Regions from separate parts of the Streptosporangium sp. NPDC006007 genome, predicted to be linked through region 1. Evidence: riboswitches for the same ligand, from Rfam matches in the RefSeq annotation. Region 1 holds a riboswitch; each other region holds the start of a gene.
What was found. Region 1 has a riboswitch for cobalamin ahead of ABZ194_RS19390 (ribonucleoside-diphosphate reductase subunit alpha). Riboswitches for the same ligand answer to the same signal wherever they lie in the genome.
Positions count from the first base shown of each region.

Region 2: it holds a riboswitch for cobalamin, as region 1 does, so the genes downstream of both, ABZ194_RS05700 (ABC transporter substrate-binding protein) here and ABZ194_RS19390 (ribonucleoside-diphosphate reductase subunit alpha) in region 1, are expected to answer to the same signal.
Region 3: it holds a riboswitch for cobalamin, as region 1 does, so the genes downstream of both, ABZ194_RS23595 (CbtB domain-containing protein) here and ABZ194_RS19390 (ribonucleoside-diphosphate reductase subunit alpha) in region 1, are expected to answer to the same signal.

Region 1 covers NZ_JBEXUG010000024.1:23,375-33,168, forward strand. The annotation lists gene glmS (glutamine--fructose-6-phosphate transaminase (isomerizing)) at 1-402, shown strand, start outside; gene ABZ194_RS19385 (tripartite tricarboxylate transporter substrate-binding protein) at 506-1,528, shown strand; cobalamin riboswitch at 1,533-1,732, shown strand; gene ABZ194_RS19390 (ribonucleoside-diphosphate reductase subunit alpha) at 1,852-4,047, shown strand; gene ABZ194_RS19395 (ribonucleotide-diphosphate reductase subunit beta) at 4,083-5,078, shown strand; gene ABZ194_RS19400 (pentapeptide repeat-containing protein) at 5,104-6,681, opposite strand; gene glgC (glucose-1-phosphate adenylyltransferase) at 6,966-8,198, opposite strand; gene glgA (glycogen synthase) at 8,242-9,420, shown strand; gene pgeF (peptidoglycan editing factor PgeF) at 9,496-9,794, shown strand, end outside.
Region 2 covers NZ_JBEXUG010000005.1:21,086-30,879, reverse strand. The annotation lists gene ABZ194_RS05710 (histidine phosphatase family protein) at 12-611, opposite strand; gene ABZ194_RS05705 (Gfo/Idh/MocA family oxidoreductase) at 756-1,610, shown strand; cobalamin riboswitch at 1,774-1,901, shown strand; gene ABZ194_RS05700 (ABC transporter substrate-binding protein) at 1,970-2,911, shown strand; gene ABZ194_RS05695 (iron ABC transporter permease) at 3,098-4,063, shown strand; gene ABZ194_RS05690 (ABC transporter ATP-binding protein) at 4,143-4,916, shown strand; gene ABZ194_RS05685 (adenosylcobinamide amidohydrolase) at 4,913-5,767, shown strand; gene ABZ194_RS05680 (Uma2 family endonuclease) at 5,830-6,414, shown strand; gene ABZ194_RS05675 (hypothetical protein) at 6,893-8,494, shown strand; gene ABZ194_RS05670 (serine/threonine-protein kinase) at 8,500-9,794, shown strand, end outside.
Region 3 covers NZ_JBEXUG010000035.1:47,617-57,410, forward strand. The annotation lists gene ABZ194_RS23585 (acyltransferase) at 1-535, shown strand, start outside; gene dop (depupylase/deamidase Dop) at 621-2,138, shown strand; cobalamin riboswitch at 2,278-2,398, shown strand; gene ABZ194_RS23595 (CbtB domain-containing protein) at 2,428-2,622, shown strand; gene ABZ194_RS23600 (CbtA family protein) at 2,630-3,373, shown strand; gene ABZ194_RS23605 (histidine phosphatase family protein) at 3,370-3,936, shown strand; gene ABZ194_RS23610 (putative cobaltochelatase) at 3,933-6,140, shown strand; gene cobO (cob(I)yrinic acid a,c-diamide adenosyltransferase) at 6,160-6,762, shown strand; gene ABZ194_RS23620 (cobyrinate a,c-diamide synthase) at 6,756-8,093, shown strand; gene ABZ194_RS23625 (serine/threonine-protein kinase) at 8,205-9,083, opposite strand; gene ABZ194_RS23630 (serine/threonine-protein kinase) at 9,212-9,794, opposite strand, start outside.

The DNA.
Region 1 (9,794 bases):
CGGGGGTATCCGGTGGCCAGGGAGGGCGCGCAGAAGCTCAAGGAGATCTCCTACGTGCACGCCGAGGCCTATCCGGCCAGTGAGCTCAAGCACGGGCCGCTGGCGCTGATCGGCCCGGAGATGCCGACCGTGGCGATCGTCCCGGACGACGAGCTGCTGGACAAGAACCTCACCACGCTGGGCGAGATCCGCGCGCGCGGTGGGCGGGTGCTCATGGTCGGGCACCGTACGGCCGACCCGAGGCTTGCCGACGACTGCGTCGTGGTGCCCAGGAACGAGACCGAGCTGGACCCGATCCTGCTGTCGATCCCGCTCCAGCTCTTCGCCTACCACGCCGCCGTGGCGCTGGGCCGCGATGTGGACAAGCCTCGCAACCTGGCCAAGAGCGTCACCGTGGAGTGATGCCCGCCGTCCGCCGACGGTGACCCCCGACATGTGACAGATGGTGACATGCCTGTAACGTGAAGTGTTGAGGTGTCTGGGGGATCTCGGCGGAAGGACGCTTATGTACCGTAGGCGGTTCCTTGCGCTCGCGCTGGGGGTCATGGCCGCCGGCGGTTGCGGCAGGGCGGGCGACTCCGGCGCGGCGTCGGCGGGCCGGCTCACCATCGTCGCGCCCGCGGGGCGAGGGCAGGGCTGGGACCGGACCGCCCGCGCGCTGGCCGCGGTCCTGCGCGGGGAGGGACTGGCGCGGGCGGTCGAGGTGAGCAACTACCCGGGCAACGTGGGGGTGGCCGCGCTGAGCGCGTTCACCGCCGCCCGGGGCGCGTTCGCGCGCGAGGGCAGGCTGCTCCTCACCGGCATGCCGATGGTGGCCGGGGCGGAGATCGCCAACGCCGACTCCGTGACGGAGGCCACCACCCCGCTGGCCCGGCTGGTCGGCGACTGGGCCGCCCTGGTCGTCCCGGCGCACTCCCTGCTGCGCAGCTTCGAGGACTTCGCCGCGGTGCTCCGCCGCAACCCGGCCGAGATGATGGTGGGCGGACGGCTGGAGGGGGGCTCCGACCACGTGCTCTACGGCATGATCGGCAGGTGCCTGGGGGTGGACGTCCGGCTGCTCGACTACGCGGGATACTCCGGCGGAGCCGAGGCCGCCGAGGCGCTCTACGAGGGCCGGGTGGCCGCGATCCTGGGGTCGGCGCGCTCCTTCATGCCGGACATCGCCGCGGGCCGCGTGCGGCCGCTGGTGGTCTCCTCCGCCGAGCGGATCGAGGGGATCGACGCGCCGACGCTGATGGAACGCGAGGTCCGGCTGGAGTACACAGACTGGTGCGGGCTGCTCGGCCCGCGCGGCATGAGCGCCGGGGACCGGGAGGAGGCCCTCGCCCTGTGCGACCGGATCGACGCCTCACCCCGCTGGCAGGCCGTCTGCGCGGCCAACGGCTGGAACCGGGTCTACCTGAGCGGCGACGATTTTCGTCAGTGGCTCGTCACCGAGACCCGCCGTACCCGGGGAGTGCTCAACGAGCTTGGATTAATGAGGTCTATCGCCACAAGTTGTTGGGGTAGTTGCGCCGGGCGGCACTAGATGTAGGATCCTGGTCGTTGCTGGTTCGCCCATCGGGGCGAGGTAAGAGGGAACCCGGTGAAAGTCCGGGACTGCCCCGCAGCGGTGAGCGGGAACGACCGCCGTCATGAAGCACTGGGTGAGGTCTGCCTGGGAAGCGACGGCCAGTAGGCATGCGCCAGGCGCCCGCGAGTCCGAAAACCTGCCGGTGACGTGATTGGTCCAGGGCCTCGCGGGAGGGCCCGCGGAGCGAGGCGGTCCGGTGTGCCCGGAACCGTCTGTGACGCGTGCGCCCCTTCCGGTTGAGAGCCGTGCGGGGAATACGAACGCGCGAGGGGTAACACGTGACACAGACCTTGGTCGACGTCGCCGAGGAGATCGGGCGGAACCCGGCGGACCGCCGGTTGGCCATTGAGGAGGCCGCGGCCCGGGTGATCACCGACCCGGAGAACTCCAGAGTGGCCGCCGGACTGCTGGCCGGGCTGATCGCCGACGAGGCGGCCGGGAACGGGGTCCGCACCTTCTCCGAGTCCATCGCCGCGACCCACGCGGCCGGGCTCGTCCAGGACGGGCTGGCCGCGTTCGTGACCGCCAACGCCGCCGTGCTCGACGCGCTGGTGGCACCGGACGCCGACGCCCGCTTCGAGTACTTCGGGCTGCGCACGGTCTACGACCGCTACCTGCTGCGCCACCCAGAGACCCGGAAGGTCCTGGAGCGCCCCCAGCACTTCCTCCTCCGGGTGGCCTGCGGCCTGTCGGAGACGGTCGAGGAGGCCGCCGAGCTGTACGCGCTCATGGCGACCCTGTCCTACCTGCCCAGTTCGCCCACCCTGTTCAACTCCGGGTCGCGCAGGCCCCAGCTGTCGTCCTGCTTCCTGCTCGACTCCCCGAGGGACGAGCTGGAGTCCATCTACGACCGGTACGGGCAGGTCGCGCGGCTGTCGAAGTACGCCGGGGGGATCGGCATCGCCTGGACCCGCGTCCGCTCGCGCGGCTCGCTGATCCGCGGCACCAACGGCCACTCCAACGGCATCGTGCCGTGGCTGCGCACCCTCGACTCCAGCGTCGCCGCGGTCAACCAGGGGGGACGCCGCAAGGGCGCGGCCTGCGTCTACCTGGAGTCCTGGCACGCCGACGTCGAGGAGTTCCTCGAACTGCGCGACAACACCGGCGAGGAGGCCCGCCGCACCCACAACCTGAACCTCGCCAACTGGATCCCGGACGAGTTCATGCGCCGGGTCGAGGCCGACGAGACGTGGTCGCTGTTCGACCCCAAGGAGGTCCCGCACCTCACCGACCTGTACGGCGCCGCGTTCGAGGAGGCCTACCGGGCCGCCGAGGCCGAGGGCCGGTTCGTCAAGCAGATCCCGGCCCGCGCCCTGTACGGCCGCATGATGCGCACCCTCGCCCAGACCGGCAACGGCTGGATGACCTTCAAGGACGCCGCCAACCGGACCTCCAACCAGACGTCCCGGCCCGAGAACGTCATCCACCTGTCGAACCTCTGCACCGAGATCCTGGAGGTCACCGGCGACGCCGAGACCGCCGTGTGCAACCTCGGATCGATCAACCTCGCCGCCCACCTGGACGGCCGGGACGTCGACTGGGCACGGCTGCGCCGGACCGTCCGCACCGCCGTGCGGTTCCTGGACCGGACCATCGACCTGGGCTTCTACCCGACCCCCGAGGCCCGCGCCGCCAACGAGAGGTGGCGGCCGATCGGGCTGGGCCTGATGGGCCTGGCGGACGTGTTCTTCACCCTGCGGCTGCCGTTCGACTCGCCGGAGGCGCTGGAGCTGTCCACCCGGATCTCCGAGGAGATCGCGCTCGCCGCCTACGCCACCTCGGCGGATCTGGCGGTGGAGCGGGGACGTCACCCCTCCTACTCCGAGACCCGGGCCGCTCGCGGGGTGCTCCACCCCGACCACTACGACGCCGCGCGGTCGCCGGAGTGGGCGGCGCTCAGGGAGCGGATCGCCGAGACGGGCCTCCGTAACTCGCTGATGATCGCGATCGCCCCCACGGCCACGATCGCCTCCATAGCGGGCTGCTACGAGTGCATCGAACCCCAGGTCTCCAACATCTTCAAGCGCGAGACCCTGTCGGGGGAGTTCCTCCAGGTCAACCGATATCTCGTCCGAGACCTTTCGGCCCGCGGCCTGTGGACCCCGGCGATCCGGGACGCCATCAAGCGGGCCGACGGCTCCATCCAGGACGTTCCCGGCATGCCCGAGGACCTCAAGTCGCTCTACCGGACCGCATGGGAGTTGCCGCAGAAGGCGCTCATCGACCTGGCCGCCGCGCGCACGCCGTACATCGACCAGTCGCAGTCGCTCAACCTCTTCATGGCCACGCCGACCATCGGCAAGCTCTCCTCGATGTACGCCTACGCCTGGAAGTCGGGTCTCAAGACCACCTACTACCTGCGTTCCCGCCCGGCCACCAGGATCGCGCAGACCACCGTGGCGCAGACCGTCGCCGAACCGGAGGCCGTGGCCTGCTCCCTGGAGAACCCCGAGTACTGCGAAGCCTGCCAGTAGGCGCCCCCTTTTTATCCGCGCGAAAGGCCCGCCCGATGCTGCTCGACCCTGGAATGGACCTCACCCTCCGGCCCATGCGCTACCCGGAGTTCTACGAACGCTACCGGGCCGCGATCCGCAACACCTGGACCGTGGAGGAGGTCGACCTCAACTCCGACCTGGCCGACCTGGCCAGGATGACGCCGGAGGAGCGCCACCTGATCAACCGCCTCGTCGCGTTCTTCGCGACCGGCGACTCGATCGTGGCCAACAACCTGGTGCTCAACCTCTACCAGCACGTCAACGCCCCCGAGGCGCGCCTGTATCTCAGCAGGCAGCTGTTCGAGGAGGCGGTGCACGTCCAGTTCTACCTCACCCTGCTGGACACCTACCTGCCCGACCACGAGGAGCGGGTCAAGGCCTTCGCCGCGGTCGAGCACATCCCCTCGATCCGGGACAAGGCCGAGTTCTGCTTCCGCTGGATCGACTCACTCGGCGGGCTGACCCGCCTGGAGTCGAGGGACGACCGGCGGGCGTTCCTGCTCAACCTCATCTGCTTCGCCGCGTGCATCGAGGGGCTGTTCTTCTACGGCGCGTTCGCCTACGTCTACTGGTTCCGTTCCAGGGGCCTGCTCAGCGGTCTGGCCACCGGGACCAACTGGGTGTTCCGCGACGAGTCCATGCACATGGAGTTCGCCTTCAGCGTGGTGGACACCGTACGGGCTGAGGAGCCCGGGCTCTTCGACGACGAGCTCGGTGCCCAGGTCACCCAGATGATCGAGGAGGCGGTGGAGGTGGAGCTGGCCTTCGCGGCCGACCTGTGCGGCGACGGCCTGTTCGGGATGAACGTCGGCCAGATGAGGCGGTACCTTGAGTACGTGGCCGACCAGCGGCTGGTCCGGCTCCGGCTTCCCGTCCGGTACGGCACCGCCAACCCGTTCGCGTTCATGGAACTGCAGGACGTCCAGGAACTGGCCAACTTCTTCGAGCGGCGGGTCTCGGCCTACCAGGTGGCCGTCGAGGGGAACGTCGCCTTCGACGAGTCCTTCTGAGGGGCCGGATCCGCCGGCGGGACGCCTAGGGCGTCCCGCCGGGGCGGAGCACCCGGGCGGCGCCGGCGATCAGGGCGGTGGCCAGGATCCAGCCGGAGGCGACCAGGGTCCAGGCCAGCCACCGGGTCCAGCCGACCGGCTCCCACGCCCCCCGCTGCTCGAAGACGCTCACCGGGGCGAGCAGGTCCAGCGTGTAGACGAAGGGCTGGAAGTTCCTGATCTCGTCCGGGTCGATCTGCGCGGGGGGCACGGCGGCGAAGATCGCGGTGCCCGCGGTCAGCAGCACCGCCACCCAGAGCCCGGCCAGCCAGGGGCGGTAGCCGTACCCCACGACGAGGTCGAGCAGCCGGCCCCAGATCTTGCCGGTGGGCTTGAGCGTGCGGCGGCGGCGGCGCTGCTTGGCCAGCAGCACCCGGCGGGCGTCCGGTTCGTGGCCGATCCGGCGGAACCAGCCGGCCAGCTGCTCGTACGGCTGCGGCCGGTAGCCGTCCGGGTCCCTGGCCAGCCACGCCAGCCGCTGGGCCACGGTCCACTCACCGCCGCGCAGCGCCTCGTAGACCAGCCCGTTGAGAAGGACCCCCGCCGGATAGCTGGCCGGGCTGTCGAGCAGGAGGCCGATCCGGGAGTAGGCGAGGTTGACCTCCCCCTTGAGGGAGGCCGGCCGCAGGATCAGCTCGTCCAGCTGGGCGTGGCTGAGGTGAAGCACCCGGCCCGGGGCCTCCATCGTCGCGCTGTCGAAGGAGAGGACCCCGTTGACGCGCGCGTTCCGCATCCGGATCGTGCCCGACGAGGCGAACCCCGCGCTGAACTCCGCGGCCCCCGACTCCACGAAGTCCGCCTGCACGGCGTAGGGGCCGGTCGCGGTGATGACCGACCTCTGCAGGTAGAGCCCGCCGCGGAACTTCGCCCCGATGATCCGCAGGCCGCCGGTGACCCGGGTGTCCCGGATGAACGCCCCGCCCTCCACGACCATGCCGCCCGCCCACAGCGCCCACTGGCTCTGGCCGATGCCCCGCTCCAGCATCTCCGCCTCGGTGAACGGGCTCCGGGCGTCCTCCAGCATGCTCTCCGAGGCCCTGGGTTTTCCCTCGGGAGCCGACAACCGCATCCTGGAGAGCCGGAACTGGCCGTTCACCTGGGCGTTGTCCAGGCGGATCCCGCTGTGGACCGTGGAGCCGTCGAACTCAAGCAGGCCGTTGACCGTGCACCGGGCCGCCCGGATCCGCCCCATCTCGCACCCGCGGAACCGCACGCCCACGGTGGTGGTGTCGGTCAGGGAGACGTCCTCGGGGAGGTAGCAGTTGAGCATGTGCAGTTTTCCGGTCAGGACGGCGTCCGACACGTCCAGCGTCCCCGCCACCCGGGCGCCCGCCAGCCGCAGTCCGGCGGTCCTGCCCGGTTCGGGCTCCCGCGCGCCGAGCAGCAGCGCCGCGACGACCTCCGCCCGGACCGTCCGCTCCGGCCCCCACTCCTCGCCGTTCGCCGGGTCGTCGGCGCCGGTTTCCCCGGTGCGCAGATCCACCCAGACCCCGGACGGATAGGCGTTCCAGACCCGCCGCTCGGCCGGGCTCAGCCGCCGGAACTCCCGGGTCAGCCGTGGCATCCGGAGCCCCTTTCCGGGAGTCCGCGGTCGCGGCGGCCGTCGCGGCGTCCGGGGTGCCCGCCGTACGCCTCGCGGGCCCGACGCGGTGACGTGCGGGAAGGTGACGTGCGAGAACGGGTGCGGCGCCGGGGAAGGATTCCGAACATCCGGCCTCTCGGGCTCAGGGGGTCCGCCATGTGACGGGGGAGACGTCCCGGAAGAATCTACCCGGTAAAGATCTCTAATGGTGGTGAATCATCCGTTGGCCACCACGTCGCCACGTTGTTCATCAATCGTCCAGACGCCTACCGGTCGACGATCTCGTTCTTGCCGACGACCACGACGCCGTTCCGGGTCACCGCGAAGCGGCTGCGATCCTCTTCGAGGTCGAAGCCGATCCGGGCGCCGTCCGGGATGACCACGTTCTTGTCGATGATGGCCTTGCGGACCACGGCGCCCCGGCCGACCTTCACGTTGTCCATCAGCACGGAGTCCTCGACCAGGGAGTGGGAGTGCAGTATCACCCCTGGGGAGAGGATGGAGCGCTCGGCCAGGCCGCCGGAGACGATCACTCCGGCGGAGACCAGCGAGTCGATCGCCCGGCCCACCCGGTCACCCTCGTTGTGCACGAACTTGGCCGGGGGCAGCGGGTCGTGGCCGGTGTAGATCGGCCACCGGCTGTTGTAGAGGTTGAAGACCGGGTGCGCCGAGATGAGGTCCATGTGGGCCTCGTAGTAGGCGTCGAGGGTCCCGACGTCCCGCCAGTAGCCCCGGTCCCGATCGGTGGAGCCGGGCACCATGTTGTCGGCGAAGTCGTAGACCTCCGCACTACCCGACTTAACCATCATCGGGATGATATTTCCGCCTAAGTCATGCTTGCTGGTGGGATCGAGGGCGTCCTCCCGGAGCGCCTGCAGCATCGCCTGTGTCTTGAAGACGTAGTTGCCCATCGACGCGTACACCTGATCCGGTGCGTCCGGCAGGCCCGCGGCGTCCTTGGGCTTCTCCCGGAACGCCACGATCCGCCGCCCCGCCGGATCCGTCTCGATCACCCCGAACTGGTCGGCCAGGGACACCGGCTGCCTGATCGCCGCCACGGTCACATCCGCGCCGGTGTCCATGTGCTGCGCCACCATCTGCCGGGGATCCATCCGGTAGATGTGGTCGGCGCCGAACACGATGACGTGGTCGGGCATCTCGTCGTAGACGAGGTTCAGGTTCTGAAACAGGGCGTCGGCCGAGCCGGAGAACCAGCGGGGCCCGAGCCGCTGCTGCGCGGGCACCGGCGTGACGTAGTTGCCCAGCATGGCCGAGAGGCGCCAGGTGCGGGAGATGTGCCGGTCAAGGCTGTGGTTCTTGTACTGCGTCAGCACCACGATCTGCAGATAGTGACCGTTGGCCAGGTTGGACAGCACAAAGTCGACAAGCCGATATATCCCCCCGAACGGCACCGCGGGTTTGGCCCGGTCAGCCGTCAACGGCATCAGCCGTTTGCCTTCGCCGCCGGCCAGCACGATCGCGAGGACTCTCATAACCAGGACCTTAACCTGACGAACAGGCCTGAAACACTAGGGTGATCGTATGCGCGTTGATCTGCTGAGTCGTGAGTATCCCCCCGAGGTGTACGGCGGCGCCGGGGTCCATGTCGAGTACCTCGCCAGGGAGCTGCGCCGGCTGGCGGACGTCCGGATCCGCTGCTTCGGGGCGCCCCGTCCCGAGGGCGGCGTCGACGCGTACCGGGTGCCCGGCGGACTGGAGACGGCCAACGCCGCGCTCCAGGTGCTCGGCGTCGACCTGGAGATGGCCGCGGGCTGCCGGGGCGCGGACCTGGTGCACAGCCACACCTGGTACGCCAACTTCGCGGGACACGTCGCGAAGATGCTGTACGGCACGCCGCACGTGGTGACCACGCACAGCCTGGAGCCGCTGCGGCCGTGGAAGGCCGAGCAGCTCGGCGGCGGCTACACCCTCTCCTCGTGGGCCGAGCGGGGCGCGCTGGCGAGCGCCGACGCGATCATCGCCGTCTCGGAGGGGATGCGGCGTGACGTGCTCGCCTGCTACCCCGGGATACCGGAGGAGAGGGTCTCGGTGATCCACAACGGGATCGACACCGCCGAGTACGCCCCCGACCCGGGCACCGCCGTCCTGGACGGGCACGGCATCGACGCCGGCCGGCCGTACGTCGTGTTCGTGGGCAGGATCACCCGGCAGAAGGGGCTGGTCCACCTGCTCCACGCGGCGAGGGACATCCACCCCGACGCTCAGCTCGTGCTCTGCGCGGGCGCGCCCGACACACCGGAGATCGCCGCCGAGGTCGCCGGGCTCGTGCGGGGGCTGGACCGGGACGGCGTCGTCTGGATCTCGGAGATGCTGCCGCGCCCGGAGGTGATCCAGATCCTCACCCACGCCACCGTGTTCGTCTGTCCCTCGGTCTACGAGCCGATGGGCATCGTGAACCTGGAGGCCATGGCCTGCGGGACCGCCGTCGTGGCCACCGCCACCGGCGGTATCCCCGAGGTGGTCGCCGACGGCTCGACCGGACTGCTGGTCCCGATCGGGCGGTCCGCGGCCGACGGCACCCCCGACGACCCCGAACGGTTCGCCGCCGGCCTGGCCGAGCGGGTCAACCTGCTGCTCGCCGACCCGGAGCGCGCCGCCGAGATGGGCGCGGCCGGACGGAGCCGGGCCGTGGAGCACTTCTCCTGGACCCGGATCGCCGAGCAGACCATGGACCTCTACCGATCGGTCATCCGGCCGTGATCCGCCGCCTTGTGCGACGAATGCGCCAAGAGGGGGGTTCCATCGGTGGATAAGGTCGGGGCCGTGAACTTTCGAATGAGGATCACCGACCGCCACGGCGGAGTCAGCGCGGGACCGTACGGCAGCCGCAACCTCGGGGGCATGTGCGGCGACGACCCGGAGGCGGTCGCCGTCAACCGGACCAGGACCGCCGCCGAGTTCGGCCTGGACCGCGTCGTGTTCATGCGGCAGGTGCACAGTGCCGACGTCCGGTACGTGAGCGAGCCGTTCGGCGACGACCCGCCGCCGCTGGACGGCGTCTGCACCGACGTGCCCGGACTCGGCCTGGCGGCGCTCTGCGCCGACTGCGCCCCCGTTCTGCTGGCCGACCCGAG
Region 2 (9,794 bases), on a different contig from region 1:
CCGGCGCGGTCTCAGACGGGAGCGTTCCAGCTCAGCACGACCGGTTCGGCGTGTTCGAAGCCGAGCCGCGAGTGGGTGCCGGTGTCCAGGCGGAAGAGGCGGCCGTCCCGGGCGGGCAGGCCGAGCCAGCGGGCACAGAGCACCCGCAGGAGGTGCCCGTGGGCGACCACGACCACGTCGCCGCCGACGGAGCTCGCCCGCCCTATCACCCGGTCGGCGCGTGCGCCGACCTCCGCCGCGCTCTCACCGGGGTGTCCGGCGTCGCCCGGCACGACCCCGTCACGCCACAGATACCAGCCGGGGCGCGCCTCGCGGATCGCCGAGGTGGTGACGCCCTCGTAGCCGCCGTAGTCCCACTCCCACAGGTCGGGGTCGATCTCATAGCCCGTGTGGCCGGCGAGCTCGGTAAGCCCGGCGAGTTCCGCCGTGCGGCGGGCCCGCAGCGCGGGACTGACCAGGACCAGGCCGAAGGGCCGGTCCTTGACCAGCGCCGCGAGCGCCCGCGCCTGCTCCTCGCCCCTGGCGGTCAGAGGCAGGTCGGTGCGCCCGGTGTGACGCCCGTTCCGGCTCCACTCGGTCTCGCCGTGCCGCAGCAGAATCATCTCGTCCATACGCCGCCCATCATGCCCGTACGGTCGGCGTCGGCCGGCCGGCGCCCCGCGGCCTTCCCTCCGGCCGGGGTGGGCAAACCCGGAAGCGGAGACATGTCGATCGATGTTCATCGGCGCGTCAAGAGATCGTGAGAAGCTGAGGCGGTGACGATATCTGTGGGCTTGGTGGGCGCGGGGCCGTGGGCGGAGATGGTGCACGCGCCGATCCTGGCAGCCGGGCCCGACACGCGCCTGGTGGGTGTGTGGGCGCGGCGCCCCGAGGTCGCCGCCAGATTCGGGGTCCCCGTCTTCGAGCGGATCGAGGAGCTGTTCGACAACTGCGAGGCGGTCGCGTTCTCGGTGCCGCCCGCCGTACAGGCCGAGCTCGGCGTGCTGGCGGCCAAGGCGGGCAAGGCGCTGCTGCTGGAGAAGCCACTCGCGGCAGACCTGGACGGAGCCAGGCGGCTGGCCGAGGCGATCGGCGAGGCCGGGGTGCCCTCCCAGATGGTTCTCACCTGGCGCTACTCGGAGGCCACCCGGGCGTTCCTGGCCAGGGTGTCGGCCGTCGAGCCGTTCGGCGGGCACGCGGCCAACATCTCCGGCTCCATGCTCGGCGGTGACTTCGCCACCCCCTGGCGGCTGGAGCGCGGCGCGATCCTCGACGTCGGCCCGCACATGATCGACATGCTGGACGCCGCGCTCGGCCGGGTCGCCTCGGTCCGCGCCCACGGCAACCCGAGGGGCTGGGTCGGCCTGCTGCTGGAGCACGAGACCGGCGCGGTCAGCGAGGCGTCGCTGTGCATGAGCGTGCCGGGTGAGACACCCCCCTCCCACGTGGAGGTCTACGGCCGGCTCGGCCGGGAGTCGATCAACAGTGACCGGCTCGGTCCCGACGTCTTCACCGTGATGCTCGCCGAGTTCGCCGAGACCGTGGAGCGCGGTGGCGGTCACCCCCTCGACGCCGCGCACGGCCTGCGCCTGCAGGAGATCATCGCCACCGCGGAGCGGCAACTCGGTTAGGGCCGCGGAGGGGAACGCGCACCGGCCCGTGCGGGGAACGCCCACCGGCCCGTGCTCCGCTCATCGGCGCCGGCCACATCTTCGCGCTGGGTTGGTCAATCGCCCCCGAGTGGAGGCGGGGCCGGGAGAAATCCGGAGGCAAACCCTTGACGTCCGGCTGTTCTGGGGGATTGATAACGTTTGTCTGACGCGCAGCGTGTAGCGAAGTCCGGTGTGAGTCCGGCGCTGTCCCGCAACTGTCATGATCCTTTGGATCGAGCCAGGTCGCCTGCCGCCGCGCCGACGTCGTCAACCCTCGTGGAAAAGGGTGATCCGTCCCTTTCGCGGGTCCCCTGCTCCGGTGACTGAAAGGACCTCGCGTGAGGCCCGTACGTACCGTCTTCGCCGGCGCGCTCCTCGGCCTGCTGGCCCTGGCCGGGTGCGGTCAGAACTCCACCGCGTCCGTGAGCTCGGCCACCCCCGCCGCCACCGTCGCGCCGGGTTTCCCCGTCACGGTCCAGGCGGGCAACGGCCCGGTCGTGATCCCGAGCAGGCCCGAACGGATCGTCTCCCTGTCCCCCTCCGCCACCGAGAGCCTCTTCGCCGTGGGCGCGGGCCCCCAGGTCGTCGCGGTGGACGACCAGTCCAACCATCCGGCTGAGGCCCCCAGGAGCGACCTGTCCGGCTTCCAGCCGAACGTGGAGGCGATCATCGCCAGGAAGCCCGACTTGATCGTGCTCTCCAACGACACCGACGGTGTCGTCGCCAAGCTGGGCAAGCTCAACGTCCCGGTGCTACTGGAGCCCGCGGCCGGCAGGCTCGACGAGGCCTACGACCAGATCGCCGACCTCGGGGCGGCCACCGGCAACAAGGCCAGGTCCACCGAGCTCGTCGCCGGGATGAGGAAGCAGATCGAGGAACTCGCCGCCGCCGCGCCCAAGGGCAAGAACCTCACCTACTATCATGAGCTGGACAAAACCCCGTATTCGGCTACGTCTACCACTTTCATCGGCCAGATCTACGGGCTGTTCGGCCTGACCAACATCGCCGACAAGGCTCCCGAGGCGGCCGGCGGCTATCCCAAGCTCTCCGCCGAGTTCGTCGCCAAGGCCGACCCCGACCTCGTCTTCCTGGCCGACACCAAGTGCTGCGGCCAGTCCAGGGAGACCCTCGCCAAGCGCCCCGGCTGGTCCAGGCTTTCCGCGATCAAGAACGACCGGGTCGTCGCCCTTGACGACGACGTCGCCTCCCGCTGGGGCCCGCGCGTCGTGGACCTCGCCAAGCAGGTCGGCGACGCCGTCCAGAAGGCCACGAACAGCTAAGTGACCGACCTCCCCCGCGCCCCCGCCCCCTCCGCCGCCGCGGGCGGCACCTCACCCGAGACGTCCCCGTCGAACATCTCGGGCGACGGCTGGGGGCCGGGCGCCTCCCCCGGCGTCACGGTCCGGAGGGCGCCACGCCTCCGCCTGCCGGCGGCACTGGCGGCGTGCGGCGTCCTGCTGGCGAGCATGCTCGCAGCCCTGCTGATCGGCGCGGCGGACCTGGCGCCGCGGAAGGTCGCGCTGCAACTGCTCGACTGGCTGCCGTTCGTCTCGGTGGACTCGGGGCTGTTCCCGATCGAGCAGGGACTGCTCTGGGAGCTCCGGCTGCCCCGGGTCCTGCTCGCCGTGATCGTCGGAGGGCTGCTCGCCGCCGCCGGCGCGGCCTACCAGGGGGTGTTCCGCAACCCGCTGGCAGACCCCTACCTGCTGGGAGCCGCCGCCGGGGCCGGTCTCACGACCACGGCGGTGATCGTGCTCATGAAGGGCGACGACAACGCCCTGCTCATCCCGGTCGCCGCGTTCGCCGGGGCCATCGGCGGTGTGCTGCTCGCCTACGCGCTGGGCAACGTGGCCGGCCGGGGCGGCGGGACCGCCACGCTGGTCCTCGCGGGTGTGGCCGTGTCGTCCTTCCTCACCGCGATCCAGACCTTCCTGCAGCAGCTCAGAGTGGAGGAACTCCGGCGCGTCTACGCGTGGATCCTCGGCGACGTCGGCGGTGACTGGAGCCACATCAGGCTGGTCATCCCCTACGCCCTGGTCTCGGTGGTGACCATGTTGCTGCACGGCAGACTGCTCGACGTCCTCTCGGTCGGCGACGACGAGGCGGCCAGCCTCGGCCTCAACGTCGTCCGGGTCAGGCTCGTCGTGCTGCTGGCCGCCTCCCTGGCCACCGCCTCGGCCGTCGCGGTCAGCGGACTGATCGGCTTCGTCGGCATCGTGGTCCCGCACGTGGTCCGCCGTCTGGCCGGAGGGTCGTACCGGACCGTGCTTCCGCTCTCACTGCTCGGCGGTGCCGCCTTCCTGGTCCTGGCCGACCTGATCGCCCGGACCGTGCTCGCCCCCGCCGAACTGCCCATCGGCGTGGTCACCGCCTTCGTCGGCGCGCCGTTCTTCGTGGCCGTGCTGCGCATGACCAGGGGGGTGGAGACGTGAGCGGACGGTGCCGTCCGGTCCGGCGAGCCCGGCCACCCGACCTGCGGAACGCGGCCGGCCACGGGATAGGGGCGATCGCATGAGTCACGTCCGGGTGAAGGGACTCTCCGTCGTCCTGGAGACGCGGGCCGTACTGTCCGGGGTTGAGTTCGAGGTGCGCGGCGGTGACTGGCTCGCCGTCATCGGCGCCAACGGCGCGGGCAAGTCCACGCTGCTCAAGGCGGTGGCCGGGGTGCTGCCGTACTCGGGCGAGGTGCTCGTCGACGGCCTGCCCGCCCGCCGGCTCAGATCCAGGGACCGGGCCCGGCTGATCGCCTACGCCCCGCAGGCACCGGCGCTCCCGGTCGACATGACCGTCTTCGACTACGCCCTGCTGGGCCGCACGCCGTACATCGCCTACCTGGGCCGGGAGAGCCGGGGGGACCGGGAGGTGACCGGGTCGGTGCTGGAGCGGCTCGACCTGTCCTCGTTCGCCTCTCGCGCGCTCGGCCGCCTGTCGGGTGGCGAGCGCCAGCGGGTCGTGCTCGCCAGGGCGCTGACGCAGCAGGCCCCGGTGCTCCTGCTCGACGAGCCCACCACGGCCCTGGACCTCGGACACCAGCAGCAGGTCCTGGAACTCGTCGACCGGCTCCGGCTGGCCGACGGGCTGACCGTGGTCACGACCCTGCACGATCTGAGTCTCGCCGGGCAGTACGCCGACTCGATGATGCTCATCGCGCGCGGTAGGGTGGCGGCCTCCGGCGCCCCGGCCGAGGTGCTGACCGAAGAACTGATCGGCCGGCATTTCGACGCCCGCGTCCGGGTCGCCGTCGGCGTGGGCGGCCGGCCCGAGGTCCACCTGGAGCGCCCTTGACCCCCGACCGTCACGACGAGGGTGCGGCCGAGCCCCACCCGGTACGGGCGGTGAACCCGAGCCCCCATCCCGGACACCCGGGTTCACCGGGGAACCCGACCTCCCATCCCGGGAACCCGAGCCCCCACGTGGAGGACGCGGTCCCCTACCGGGCCCCTCAGCGGGAGGGCGTGGTCGGGAGCGGACCGGCGTGGACGCTCGGGCTGAGCCGTCGCCAGGAGGACGGGGCCCGGCTGGCCTCGCTGCTGTGGGAGTTCGGCCCCGGCTGGCGGGCCGTCTCCTCGGCGATGGTCGGCGGCGGCATCGGCCCCCTGCGATGGGTGCTCAACGCCCAGGTGATCGGCGGCTACTCGCGGATGGACCCGGTGAACCATTTGCTGGAGATGGCCCCGCGGGGACCCGGCGTCGGCATGCTGACCGCGGCCTCGGTGGACCGGTTCACCCGGGCGGAGGACGGGGGAGTGGAGGCGGTGGCCACCGTCGGCCTGCGCGTTCCCACCTGGGCCGCGGCCCCGGACGGCGTCCCCGATCCCGAGCTCGCGCCGATGTATCTCCCGGGGACGATCAACATCATCGTCGCCGTCCCGGTCGCGATGAGCGACGCCGCCCTGGTCAACGCCGTCATGACGGTCACCGAGGCCAAGACCCAGGCGCTGGCCGAGGAGGGTTTTCCCGGTACGGGCACCGCCTCGGACGCGGTCTGCGTGGCCGTACGCGACGCCGGCCCGCAGGAGCTGTTCGGCGGTCCCCGCTCGCTCTGGGGCGCCCGGGTGGCCCGAGCGGTCCACGACGCCGTACGGCAGGGCGCCCGGGACTGGTTCGATCGTGACAGGCTGGCTACTTTGGGTTAGGAAATTGCGGGAAGTAGCATGTGCGCAGAGGCGAGATTCCCGATACTGAGTGGGTGACCGCGATGGCAACGACGGAGCCGACGGCCAGGCGGACTGTTCTTCCAGGAGAGCCGCCGTTCACCGTCAACGACCTGCTCAAGTTTCCCGACGACGGAAACCGCTACGAGCTCTTCAACGGGAGCCTGCTGGTGAGCCCCTCACCCACGCCTATGCATCAGTATGCAAGCCTGCGCCTTGTGCGGATCCTCGAAGACGCCGCACCACCGGAGTTTCAGCCGCTGCAGGAGGTCAACCTCGGGGTGGGTCCCCGTGACTTCTTCATCCCCGATCTCGTCGTGGTGCGGACGGAGACCGTCCCCGCGACGGAGCTGATGTTCGCGCCGGACGACATCCTGCTGGCGGTCGAGGTGGTCAGCCCGAGCACCCGGTCGAGGGACCGGCACATGAAGAAGGCCGCCTACGCGGCCGCGGGCATCCCTCTGTACTGGCGGGTCGAGCTGTCCGAGGGGCCCTCGCTGTACGTCCACGAGCTCGCGGGGGACGAGTACAAGCCGGCCGAGAAGCACGAGGCGGGCAGGACGGCCGGCCTGTTCGCGCCGTTCGAGGTCGGCTTCGACCCCGCCGTGCTTCTGCGTCCGCGAGCCTGATCGGGCGTCCTCCCGCGCGGTGCCTCCGCGTCCGCGCGCCTGATGGGATCTCCTCCCCGCCCGAGCGGGCCTTCCCACTCTCCGGCCCTTTTCCCCGCGCTCATGCCGTTGCCTCCGCCGACGCCCGCACCATGGACCCGCGGCGGCCTTTTCCCCGCGCTCATGCCGTCGCTCCCAGGCATCTCCCTCCGGCTCCCCCCGGCTCCCGCGGTGCTCACGCGCCCTCGCCTCTCTCCCTCCACGTGGCTCCGTGGTCGGCGAGTGCGAGCCGATTAAAGATCACATGCCGAGGCTTGTCCGATATGGCGTTCTTTGTTCCGTAATGCGGGTGCTGTGGCTGCTGTGCCGGTGGGCTCACCCACCATGCTTGCTTGCGAAACGCGGGTTATTTCCTTATCAAGCGCTTGTCTATGCACCGTTCTATTGACTTCTGCACTACGGTTGCCAGGCTTGTCCTTATCCCCCACTGGGAGTGGCTATGCGGCGGTTCGGTGTTGCTCTGGCGTCCCTCGGTGGCCTCGTTGTGGTGGCCGCCGCGGCGATCCCTGCCCTGGCTCACGAACACCCCAGCGGGATCACCGACCTGGTGACCCCGGCGGTGGTCAGGATCGAGGCCAAGGCCCGCGTCGACATCACTCTGTTGGATCACATCGGCGAACTCGTCCACGTGGAACGTAGCTACCAGGTGCCGATCGGCACCGGCACCGGCACCGTGATCAACCCCGACGGGGGCATCGTCACCCTCACCGGCGTGGTCAAGACCGACCGGGACATGGCGGTGTACGCCGCAAACAAGATCTTCGCCGAGCACCACAAGGTCAAGATCCCCGAGGACTTCGAGCAGCACACGATCAAGGACGACCGGCTCAACCACCACCTGCAGGAGTGCTACCCGCCCAAGCAGCCCACGGCGACCTGCATCGTCGACGTCACCACCGAGATCCACGTCTTCCCCAACATCTCCCCGCCGGACAAGGAGGGGTTCAAGGCCGAGATCGTCCGCGCCGGCGACAGATCCGACAGCCCCGCCGTGCTGACGCCCGTCGGGCGCGCCGACGGCGGCGCCGGGCTTCCCACGGCGCCGCTCGCCGCCTCGGTGCCCGACAAGGACGGTTCACCGGTGGCGGTCGCCGGGTTCGTCGCGCGGCCCGCGGCGAACCTGCCGGAGACCGTGGACATCGCCCATCTGCGTGCCGGAGGGGCCGGCGAGGGCGGCCGGCGGTTCAAGGACCCGCAGGACAAGGTCAACGAGCCGGAGAAGCTGGGGGCGCTGATCGACAGGGGCCTGCTCGGCGGGCCGGTGATCGAGGACAAGAAGGGCGAGGTCGTCGGGCTGCTGATCGGCGGGGGCAAGGACGGCCGGATGATCGGGGTGCGGGAGATCACCAAGGCGCTGGCCGAGGCCAAGGTCGCGCCCGGGCGAGGCCCCATCGACGCGGCCTTCGAGCAGGCGCTGACCCGCTTCCACACCAAGTACTACGGCGACGCCGTCCCCGCCTTCCAGCGTGTCCTGGACCTCTACCCCGGACACACCGTGGCCGCGGCGCACCTGAAGACGGCCCAGGACAAGCGCGGTACCGCCGAGGACGAGGGGGCCAGGAGGGCGGACGCCGCCGCGGGGGGCGGATCCACGCCTCCCCTGTGGCCGTTCATCGTCGGCGGTACCCTGCTGGTGCTGGTCGTGGCGGCCGTCGCGTTCCTGCTCTGGAGGCGCGACAGGCCTGAGGAGGCCACAGGGGGGGATCCCGAGCCGGGGCGTCCCACCGAGCCGAGTCGTTCCGCCGGGACCGGTTCGCTTTCCCTGAGCCCGTCGTCTCCGCCTCGGCGGCCGTTTCCCGAGGAGGTGGCCGATTCCACGGTGGTGGTCAGCCGATCCTTCCCCGCGCTGCCCAAGGTGACGTCCACCTCGCCCGGTCTGCCGGTGCTGGTCGCACGGGACCCCGGGGCCGAGCCGGGCGCGCGGGACACGGGAACCCGGCCGATGGACACCGCCGCCCAGAAGTACTGCACCGCGTGCGGGATGCGGCTGGGGCCCGCCCACCGCTTCTGCGGCTACTGCGGTCACCCGTCTGAGACGTGACGACCGTGAACGACAGATCCCTGATCGGCCAGGAGGTGGCCGGGTACCACATCGAGGACCTCATCGGCAAAGGCGGCATGGCCGTGGTCTACCTGGCGGTGGACCCCCGGCTCAACCGCCGGGTGGCGCTGAAGATCCTCAATCCACTGCTCGGCGAGGACGACCGGTTCCGCCAGCGCTTCGTCCTGGAGTCGCGGACGGTCGCGAGCATGGACCACCCCAACATCATCCCGATCTACGAGGCCGACTCCGCCGAGGATGGCACGCTCTACATCGCGATGCGCTACGTCGACGGCCCCGACCTGCGCCGCCTCTTCTTCGACCGGGGGCCGATGCCGATCAGCCAGGTCAACCGGATCTTCGCCCAGGTGGCCGCCGGGCTGGACACCGCCCACGCGCACGATCTCATCCACCGGGACGTCAAGCCCGCCAACATCCTGGTCGCCGGCCACACCGAGGGCGACCACGCCTACCTCACCGACTTCGGCATCACCAAGCACCGCACCTCGATCTCCGGGCTGACCCAGACCGACCAGTTCATCGGGACCCCCCGCTACATGTCCCCCGAGCAGATCAACAAGGAGCACATCGACGGCCGCTGTGACCAGTACGGCCTGGCCTGTGTGGTCTACGAGGCGCTGGCCGGTCGGCTGCCGTTCCAGCGTGACAACGAGATCGCGCTGCTCTGGGCGCACCTGGCCGAGGCCCCCACTCCGCTCACCACGCTCCGGCCCGAGTTGCCCCTGGAGGTGGACGGCGTCATGGCGCGGGCACTGGCCAAGTCGCCCGAGCAGCGCTACGACACCTGCACGGAGTTCGTCGCCGAACTCCGTGACGCGATCAGCGGCCAGTCCTACCAGCTCACCTCAGGCCCCTCGACGGCGGAAAATCGGACGAGGGGCCGGGCCGGGCAGGGGGCGGGGAGGAAAGGCGGGGAGAGATCCGGCCGGGGCGGCCGGAACATCGTCATCGGCGCGGGGGTGGCGATCGCGACGGTCGTCGCGCTGGTGGCGGTGCTCGCCACGGTCCTGCGGGGCGGCGGGGCGTGGACGCCCCACCCGGGTTCGGCCGCCGTGCCGATCGCGTTCGAGCACCCCGGCGGCTGGACCCTGCGCCCGCACGCCGACGTGTTCGTGATGGCCTCGCCGAGAGGGGAGGAGTTCGAGGCGCTGTTCGGCACGCCGGTCACCGCCGACTGGGCGGCCGTGAACGAGATCATCAAGGACTCTCCGGGGGAGGCCGCCGGGATCTACGCGCAGACCCTGGACACGCTCGCTCCCAACGGCGGGGTCCAGCAGCT
Region 3 (9,794 bases), on a different contig from region 1:
GGTCAGCGGCGGGCTGGCGGTCAACTCGGCCCTGGAGCGGGTGGCCGGCCGGATCGAGGCGGTGGGCTACCAGGCGATGCCGGTGCCCGGCTGGGCGGTGGTGGTCACCGTGGCCGGTTTCTACGCGCTCCTGGCGCTGGTGGCGCTGGGCCGGCTGCACCGGCTGCGCGGGCGTGCCCTGGTCGTCCTGGGCGCGCTCACCTACCCCCTCTACCTCTTCCACCCGACGGTCGCGGCCGTGCTCGTGCCCGCCCTGCGAGACGCCCTGCCACCCTGGCTCACCGGACTGATCACCACGCTGGCGGCGATGGCGCTCTCCTACCTGGTGTACCGGGTGGTCGAGCGGCCGGTCCAGGAGTTCGTCAAATCCCGGCGGCGCCGGCGGGCCGTACCGGCCGCCCCGTCCGGTTCCCCGGCCCCCGCCGCGCCCGCCGACATGCCCGGCCCCGCGCCTGTTTCCGGGTTCGGGGCCGCCTCGGGGCCGCCGTCTCCGCCCGAGATCTCCGCGGCAGGCGAAAAGGCCTATGTGCCATAACTGTCCGGCCACCGGGCATAGTGAAGGGTCTAGGGTCGGGGATACAGACGATGGAGAAACCAGTCCGAACGAACAGAGGGTGCGCATGACGGTACGGCGGGTGATGGGCATCGAGACCGAATACGGGATCTCCGTGCCCGGACAGCCGGGGGCCAACGCGATGGTGACCTCCTCCCAGGTTGTGAACGCCTATCTGGCGGCCTCGGCCGCCAGAACACGGCGGGCGCGCTGGGACTTCGAGGAGGAGAACCCGCTGCGCGACGCCCGGGGGTTCGATCTGTCCAGGGAGCTGGCCGATCAGAGCCAGCTCACGGACGAGGACCTGGGGCTGGCCAACGTGATCCTCACCAACGGGGCCCGGCTGTATGTGGATCATGCCCATCCCGAATACTCCACGCCCGAGTGCACCAATCCGCGGGCCGCGGTGATCTGGGACAAGGCGGGGGAGCGGGTCATGCACGACGCCGCGGTCCGCGCCTCGGCGATCCCGGCCAACGCTCCGATCCAGCTCTACAAGAACAACACCGACAACAAGGGCGCCTCCTACGGCTGCCACGAGAACTACCTGATGAGGCGGGCCACGCCGTTCGCCGACATCGTCAGGCACCTGACGCCGTTCTTCGTCTCCCGGCAGGTCGTCACCGGCGCCGGCAAGGTCGGCATCGGCCAGGACTCGCGCGGCGAGGGCTTCCAGCTCAGCCAGCGGGCCGACTTCTTCGAGGTCGAGGTGGGGCTGGAGACCACGCTCAAGCGGCCGATCATCAACACCCGCGACGAGCCGCACGCCGACCCGGAGAAGTACCGCAGGCTGCACGTCATCATCGGCGACGCCAACATGTCGGAGATCTCGACCTACCTGAAGCTGGGCTCGACGGCGCTGGTCCTGGCCATGATCGAGGACGGTTACTTCACCCGCGACCTCGTGGTGGACAACCCCGTCCAGGCGCTGCGCGCGGTCTCCCACGACCCGACGCTGAAGTACGAGATCTCCATGCGCGACGGCCGCAGGCTCACCGCGGTCCAGCTCCAGATGGAATACCTGGAGCTGGCGCGCAAGTACGCCGAGGAACGCAGCGGCAACGGCGTGGACGAGCCGACCAAGGACGTCCTGGACCGCTGGGAGTCGGTCCTCACCCGCCTGGCGGAGGACCCGATGCAGCTGTCACGGGAGCTCGACTGGGTGGCCAAGCTGGAGTTGCTGGAGGGTTACCGCACCCGCGACGGCCTGCCCTGGTCCCATCCCCGCCTGCAGCTCGTCGACCTCCAGTACTCCGACATCCGCCCCGACCGCGGCCTGTACAACCGGCTGGTGGCCCGCGGCCGGATGCAGCGCCTGGTGACCGAGGACGAGGTCCAGCGGGCCATCGAGGCCCCGCCCAGCGACACCCGGGCCTACTTCCGGGGCCGCTGCCTGAGCCAGTTCAGCGAGTCGGTGGCCGCCGCCTCCTGGGACTCGGTCATCTTCGACATCCCCGGCCGCGAGTCGCTGCAGCGCGTCCCGACCATGGAGCCGCTCCGCGGCACCAAGGCCCATGTGGGCGAGCTGTTCGACCGCTGCCGCTCCGCCGCCGACCTGGTGACCGCCCTCACCGGTGAGCAGTGATCGTCGCCTTTGGGGGAGGCGCCCGGACGGGCGCCTCCCCCAAAGGCGACGTCCGGACGCCCCGGCGAGGCGGAGGTGTCTCCGCCAGGGACGCGTCCGATGCCGTGTGGATTGACGGATGACGGCAAACCGAGGTACGTTCCGGGTGTTTTGTGGCGGTGCGAGGGAAATCCGGTGAGATTCCGGTGCGGTCGCGCCACTGTAACCGGGCCCTTCGGGACCGGGAGCCAGGTCACTCGGCCGCCACCGACCTACGAAAAGGGACGCGTCAATCCCGGAGGAGGTGGCCGTGAGCCAGATCTCGGTTCCGCAGGCCCAGCCCATCCCATGGCAGGCACTCACCCGCTGGCTGCTCGCCGTACCGGTGCTGCTGCTGGTCGCCTACCTGGTCGCCTTCGACCAGGGAGCCGTCTCGCAGGCCGGTAACTACCTGCACGAACTCATGCACGACGGGCGCCATCTGCTCGGCGTCCCGTGTCACTGAGCCGCACGTGATCGTCAAACTCATCGTCCGGGGCATGCTCGTCGGACTGCTCGCCGGCCTGTTCGCGGCCGTCTTCGCCTACACCGCGGGCGAGCCGCGCATCGATCGGGCCATCGCGCTGGAGGAGGCGGCCGCGGCGGCCTCCCCCGCCGGTGCCCACTCCCACGAGGCGGCCCAGCCCGCCCACTCCCACGACGAGGACGAGGCGCCCGTCAGCAGGAACGGCCAGCGCCTCGGACTCTTCCTCGCCCTCGGCCTGTACGGCGTGGCCGTCGGCGGCCTGTTCGCCCTCGTCTACGCGGCGGTGCGCGGCAGGGTCGGCCCCCGATCGGAACCGGTGCTCGCGGTCACCCTCGCGGCGGCGGCGTTCCTCGCGATCGTCCTGGTGCCCTTCCTGAAATATCCCGCCAACCCGCCTGCCGTCGGAGACCCCGAGACGATCGACCAGCGGACGGTGCTCTACCTGACCGCGGTGGTCGTCGGGATCCTCGCCGTCGGCGCGGGCACCGCCGCCTACCGGTACGCCTCCCGGAGCGAGCCGTGGCTGCGCTGGCTGGCCGGCGGCGCGTCCCTGCTGGTGCCGGTGGCGGCCGCCTGGATCCTCCTGCCGGAGATCGACGAGGTGCCCCCGGGCTTCCCCGCCGACCTCCTGTGGGACTTCCGTATCGCCTCCCTCGGTACCCAGGCGGTGTTCTGGCTTGGCGTCGGCGCGCTCTTCGCCTTCGCCGCGCGCCGACGCAGCCCGGTGTGACGGCCCCGGTGGGGGTCACCCGCCTGCTGCTCGTCTCCCACGGGTCGACGGCGGCGACGGCACGGGCCGCGTTCCCCGGCGACGAACCGCTCGACGGCCCCGGCCTGCGCCGGGCCGCCGGGCTGACCCCGCCGATCGGGCTGGGCGCCGCGGCGGTTCGCGCCGCCGAGCTGCGCTGCGTCCAGACGGCCGAGGCCCTCGGACTGCGGGCCCCGCCCGATCCGCTGCTCGCCGACTGCGACTACGGCCGGTGGAGTGGCCGGACACTCGCCGAGGTCGAGGCGGCCGAACCCGAGGCGCTCGCGGCCTGGCTCACCGAGCCCGCCGCCGCGCCCCACGGCGGGGAGTCGATCGTCGACCTCCTGGGCCGGGTCGCCGGCTGGCTCTCCGGCCGAGCGCCGGGCCGGATCGTGGCCGTCACACACCCCCCGATCATCCGTGCCGCGATCGTCCACGCCCTCGGGGCACCCGCCCCCGCCTTCTGGCGGGTCGACGTCGCGCCGCTGGCCCGGGTCACGCTCACCGGGCGGGGCGGCCGCTGGCGGCTGAGCTGTTCCGTATGACGACACCCAAGGAGATCTCCAAGGTGCGTGATCCGCGTTACCCCTTCACCGCGATCGTGGGATCGGAGGACCTCAAGCTCGCCCTGGTCCTGAACGCCGTGTCCCCCGGCGTCGGCGGGGTTCTGGTCCGGGGCGAGAAGGGGACCGCCAAGTCCACGATCGTGCGGGCCCTGGCGGCGCTGCTGCCGCCCGTCGAGGTGGTGCGCGGCTGCCGCTTCTCCTGTGACCCCGCCACGCCGGACCCCGAGTGCCCCGACGGGCCGCACGGGACGCCCGCGGTGTCCCCGGACCCGGGGGCCCAGGGCGGCATCGTACGGCCCGCCCGGCTGGTCGAGCTGCCGGTGGGGGCCTCGGAGGACCGCCTGGCCGGTTCGCTCGACCTCGAACGGGCGCTCACCGAGGGGGTCAAGGCGTTCGAGCCCGGCCTCCTGGCCGGTGCCCACCGGGGCGTGCTGTACGTGGACGAGGTCAACCTGCTCCACGACCATCTGGTGGACCTGCTGCTCGACGCCGCCGCGCTCGGCACCTGCTACGTCGAGCGGGAGGGCGTGTCGGTGCGGCACGCCGCCCGCTTCCTGCTGGTGGGAACCATGAATCCGGAGGAGGGGGAGCTCCGGCCGCAGCTGCTCGACCGGTTCGGGCTGACCGTGGAGGTCCGGGCCTCGCGGGAGCCGTCCCAGCGGGCGGAGGTGGTACGGCGACGCCTGGCGTTCGAGGCCGATCCCGTGGAGTTCGCCGCCCGGTGGGCCGGCCGGGAGCGGGCCCTGGCGGCGCGCGTGGCCGAGGCCCGGGCCCGGGTGGCGGACGTGGTCCTGCCCGACTCCGCGCTGCGACGGATCGCCACGGTCTGCGCGGCGTTCGAGGTGGACGGGCTCCGGGCCGACCTGGTCACCGCGCGGGCGGCGATCGCCCACGCGGCCTGGCACGGCCGCGCCGCCGTCACCGCCGACGACGTCCGCGAGGCCGCCAGGCTCGCGCTTCCGCACCGTCGCCGCCGCGACCCCTTCGACGCCCCCGGCCTGGACGAGTCCAAGCTGGAGGACCTCCTCAACCAGGTCCCCGACGACCCCGACGACCCCGACGACCCCGACGACTCCGACGACCCCGACGACTCCGGCGGCCCCGAGGACCCCGGGGGGCCCGGCGGCTCGGAGAACGACGGCCCCGGCGGCGAGGCCGGTGACGGCAAGGGGGCCGGAGGCGACGGCCCCGGCTCCCCGGACCCCGCGTCCGGCGCCCCGCCCGGCCCCTGCGACCCGTCCGCCGACGCCGACGCCGACCCCTGCCTCGGCCCGGGCGTCGATCCCGGCCCCGGTCCAGACCCCGGCTCCGGCGAGCCCGCCCCCGTCGGCCGATCCTCCGCGGATCCGGGCGCCGAGCCGGGAACCGCCCGGCGCGAGCGGACCTTCGACGCCGACCCGGCCCGACGGGCCAGGCTGTTCACCGTCCCCGGCGTCGGCGCCGGAGCCCCCGGGCGCCGGTCAAGGGCCGCGACGCCTCTCGGCCGTACCACCGGAGCCCGGATCCCCCCGGGGCGGCCCGCCTCCCTCCATCTGCCGGCGACCGTCGCCGCCGCCGCGCCGTACCAGGCCGGACGCGGCAGGAGCGGCCCGGGGCTGCTGCTGCGGCGCGAGGACATCCGGGAGGCGGCCAGGGAGGGCCGGGAGGGCAACCTGGTGCTGTTCGTGGTGGACGCGAGCGGGTCCATGGCCGCCCGGCGGCGCATGCGCGCCGTCAAGGGCGCGGTGCTCGGCCTGCTCATGGACGCCTACCAGCGCCGTGACAAGGTCGGGCTGATCACCTTCCGCGGTACCCGCGCCGACCTGATCCTGCCGCCCACCTCCTCCGTCGAGGCGGGCGCGGCCAGGCTGCGCGAACTGCCCACCGGCGGACGCACCCCGCTGGCCGCCGGGCTGCTCCGCGCCGCGGAGGTGCTGCGGGTCGAGCGCCTGCGCGATCCGGGCCGCCGTCCACTGCTGGTCCTGGTCACCGACGGGCGGGCCACCTCGGGAACCGTCGAGGAGGCCCACCGGGCCGCGGGCCTGCTGACGGGGGTGGCCACGGTGGTGGTGGACTGTGAGGGCGGTCACGTCCGCCTCGGCCTGGCCGGGTCCCTGGCACGGCGGATGGGCGCCGAGAGCGTCCGCCTCGACGACCTCACCGGCCTCGCCGGGATGATCCGTGAGCGGCGGACCGCCGCATGACAGCGAGAGGCTGACAAGGATGCCGCAGGGAAAACCGGTCAGCGTGCCCGAGGACGGCCTGACCACCCGGCAGCGCCGTACCCGGCCGCTGCTGATCGTGCACACCGGCCCGGGCAAGGGCAAGTCCACCGCGGCCTTCGGCCTGGCCCTGCGCGCCTGGAACCAGGGCTGGCCGATCGGCGTGTTCCAGTTCGTCAAGTCCGCCAAGTGGCGCATCGGTGAGGAGCGCGCCCTGCGCGTGCTCGGCGACTCCGGAGAGGGCGGCCGGGTCAGCTGGCACAAGATGGGGGAGGGCTGGTCCTGGATTCAGCGCCCCGGCAGCGCCGAGGACCACGCCGCCGACGCCCGCGAGGGCTGGGAGCAGATCAAACGCGACCTCGCGGCCGAGACGTTCCGCCTGTACGTGCTCGACGAGTTCACCTACCCGATGAAGTGGGGCTGGATCGACGTCGACGAGGTGGTCGCCACCCTGACCGGCCGGCCGGGCAGCCAGCACGTCGTCGTCACCGGCCGCGACGCGGACCCCCGGCTGCTCGCCGCCGCCGACCTGGTCACCGAGATGGGCAAGGTCAAGCACCCGATGGACGCCGGGCAGAAAGGCCAGAAGGGCATCGAATGGTAGCCCGCCTGGTGATCGCGGCCCCCGCCTCCGGGGCGGGGAAGACCACCGTCGCCACCGGGCTGATGGCCGCGCTCACCAGGCGGGGCCTGGCGGTCTCGCCGCACAAGGTGGGCCCCGACTACATCGACCCGGGCTACCACGCCCTGGCCACCGGCCGTCCGGGGCGCAACCTCGACCCGTGGCTCGTGGGGGAGGAGCTCGTCGCCCCGCTCTTCCTGCACGGCGCCGCGGGGGCCGACCTCGCCGTGGTCGAGGGGGTGATGGGCCTCTACGACGGGGCCGCGGCGAGCGAGTTCGCCTCCACCGCGCACGTCGCCAGGCTGCTGGACGCCCCGGTGGTCCTGGTCGTGGACGCGGCGAAGCAGAGCCGGTCGGTGGCCGCGCTGGTGCACGGGTTCGCCTCCTACGACACCCGGCTCAGGTTCGGCGGGGTGATCCTCAACCGGATCGGCTCCGCCCGGCACGAGGACATCTGCCGCGAGGCCCTCGCCGAGAGCGGCGTCCCGGTGCTGGGCGCGATCCACCGCAGCGACGCCGTCGCCACCCCCTCCCGGCATCTCGGGCTCGTCCCCGCGGCCGAACGCCGGACACAGGCCGTCCGGGCCATGGACGCCGTCGCGGCGCTGGTCGACGCCTCCTGCGACCTGGAGGGGCTCATGCGGCTCGCCCGCACCGCCCCGCCGCCGCCCGCCGTTCCGTGGTCGCCGGGTCCGGCAGCGCCCGTCACGGCGAGGGTCGCGGTCGCCGGAGGGCAGGCGTTCACCTTCGGCTACACCGAGCAGACCGAGCTCCTGGCCGCCGCCGGAGCGGAGGTGGTCACCTTCGACCCCCTCGCCGACGAGTCCCTGCCCGAGGGGACGCGGGGAGTGGTGGTCGGTGGCGGCTTCCCCGAGGTCTACGCGGGGGAGCTGTCCGCCAACGAGCCGCTGCGCAAGGAGGTCGCCGCGTTCGGCGGGCCGATCTCGGCCGAGTGCGCCGGCCTGCTCTATCTCGCCAGGCGGCTGGACGGCAGGCCGATGTGCGGGATCCTGGACGCCGACGCGCGGATGACCGGCGCGCTCACCCTCGGCTACCGCGACGCGGTGGCGGTCCGCGACTCGGTGCTGACCAGGAACGGTGAGCGGTATCGAGGCCATGAGTTCCACCGCACGGCCGTCGAGCCCGTGCCGGACCGGCCCCTGTTCCGCTGGCGCGGCGGCGCGGACGGGTTCGCCGGCGACCGGGTGGTCGCCTCCTACCTGCACCTGCACTGGGCCGGCAGTCCTCAGCTGGCCACCCGGTTCGTGGCGGCCTGCCGCCGGCCGGTCCGAGGGCTAGCGGAGAACGGTTGATCCCGTGCTCCGCACGCGGCCCCGATGGATCTCGGGCGACTGCCCTCGACGCCGGATCTCATACGGAGTCCGGCCCGCGACGGTGCCGTGCGCACGGAGAACAATATTGATCTACAACGTAAAGGGCGCGGCCGGTGGCCGCATGGACGGCGCCACCGTCACCCCCTCCATCCTGAGCACCTCCAGCAGCATGCGCGCGGCCTGATCGGCGGTGAGACGGGCCGCCGGATCGCTCCGCAGCAGCCCCTCCAGGACCGGGAGCAGCGACCCCGACTTCGCCGGGGCGTCGGGACTCCCGGCCGACGCCGTGCTCAGGACCGTCAGCGGATTCGAGTCCGGGTAGGGGGGCCGTCCCTCCGCCGCGAAGTACAGGCTCGCCCCGAACGACCACAGGTCGGCCGCCGGGGCCGCGGCCATGCCCCGCAGGCGCTCCGGCGCCAGGTAACCCGGTGCGCAGCCGAGCGGCACGGCCGTCGCCGCGCTCGCCGCGCCGTACAGGGCCGCGATGCCGAAGTCGGCCAGCACCACCCGGTCACCGGTCAGCAGGATGTTGCCCGGGTTGATGTCCCGATGCAGCACGCCGGCCTCGTGCGCGTGGCGCACCCCCGCCAGCAGCTGGAACCCGATCCACGCCGTCCAGTGGACCGGCAGGTGTCCCAGGTGCCCCACCGTCTCCAGCAGGGTCAGGGCCTCCAGCAGCTCCATCACGATCCAGAGCCGCCCGTCCTCCTCCAGCAGGTCGTGCACCGAGACCACCGCCGGATGGCTCAGCCGCCCGGTCGAGCGCACCTCGCGCAACGCGCGGTGGCGCGCCTCCTCCGGGGCGGTGCCGTGTTCGTGGAACCGCGGCAGGATCTCCCTGACGGCCACGTTCCGGCGGAGCCGGGAGTCGTGGGCCCGCCACACGGTGCCGACCCTGTCTCGCCCGGTGGGTGAGATCAGCTGATAGCGCCCCCCGAGCAGGCGGGGCGTCTCCGTTCCCGTTTCCATGGACCACCCGTTGCGCGTCAGAAGCCGGGCCCTCGGCGGATTCATGCTTTCACCGGCACGGTGCGCCATGTCGCGACATTGGGTAGTCGCGCATAACGATTGCGTCGCGAGGGGCCCCGTGGTGGCGATCAGACGGAGGTGAAGCAGCGCAACTCGGCCAGCATGACCGAGGTCTGCTCGGCGCTCAGCCGGGTCCTGGGATCCTTGCGGAGCAGCCCGCGCAGCACCGGCTCCAGCGCGCCGGCCCGTTTCGGCGGGCGTGCCGGTTCCCGCAACGCCTCCACCAGGGCGGACATCGAGTTCACCACCCGGAACGGCGTCCTGCCCTCCACCGCCATGTAGAGCGTCGCGCCGAACGACCACATGTCCGCCTCGCGTGTCCCGCCCCGGCCGTGCAGGGTCTCCGGTGCGATGAAGGCCGGCGTCCCGCGCATCGAGGTGCCCGCAGTCCCCTCGGGTGCGGCGAAGCCGAAGTCGGCCAGCACCACCCGGTCGCCGGTGAGCATGATGTTGGCGGGCTTGATGTCCCGGTGGATCACTCCGCCGTCGTGCGCGTGCCGCAGCGCGTCCAGCAGGCGGCGTCCCATCGCCGCGACCAGGTCCACCGGGAGCGGGCCCGCCTGCATGAGCGTGTCGTGCAGGGTCAGCGCCTCCAGGAACTCCATGACGATCCAGAGCCGCTCGGACTCCTCGGCCAGGTTGTGCACCGTG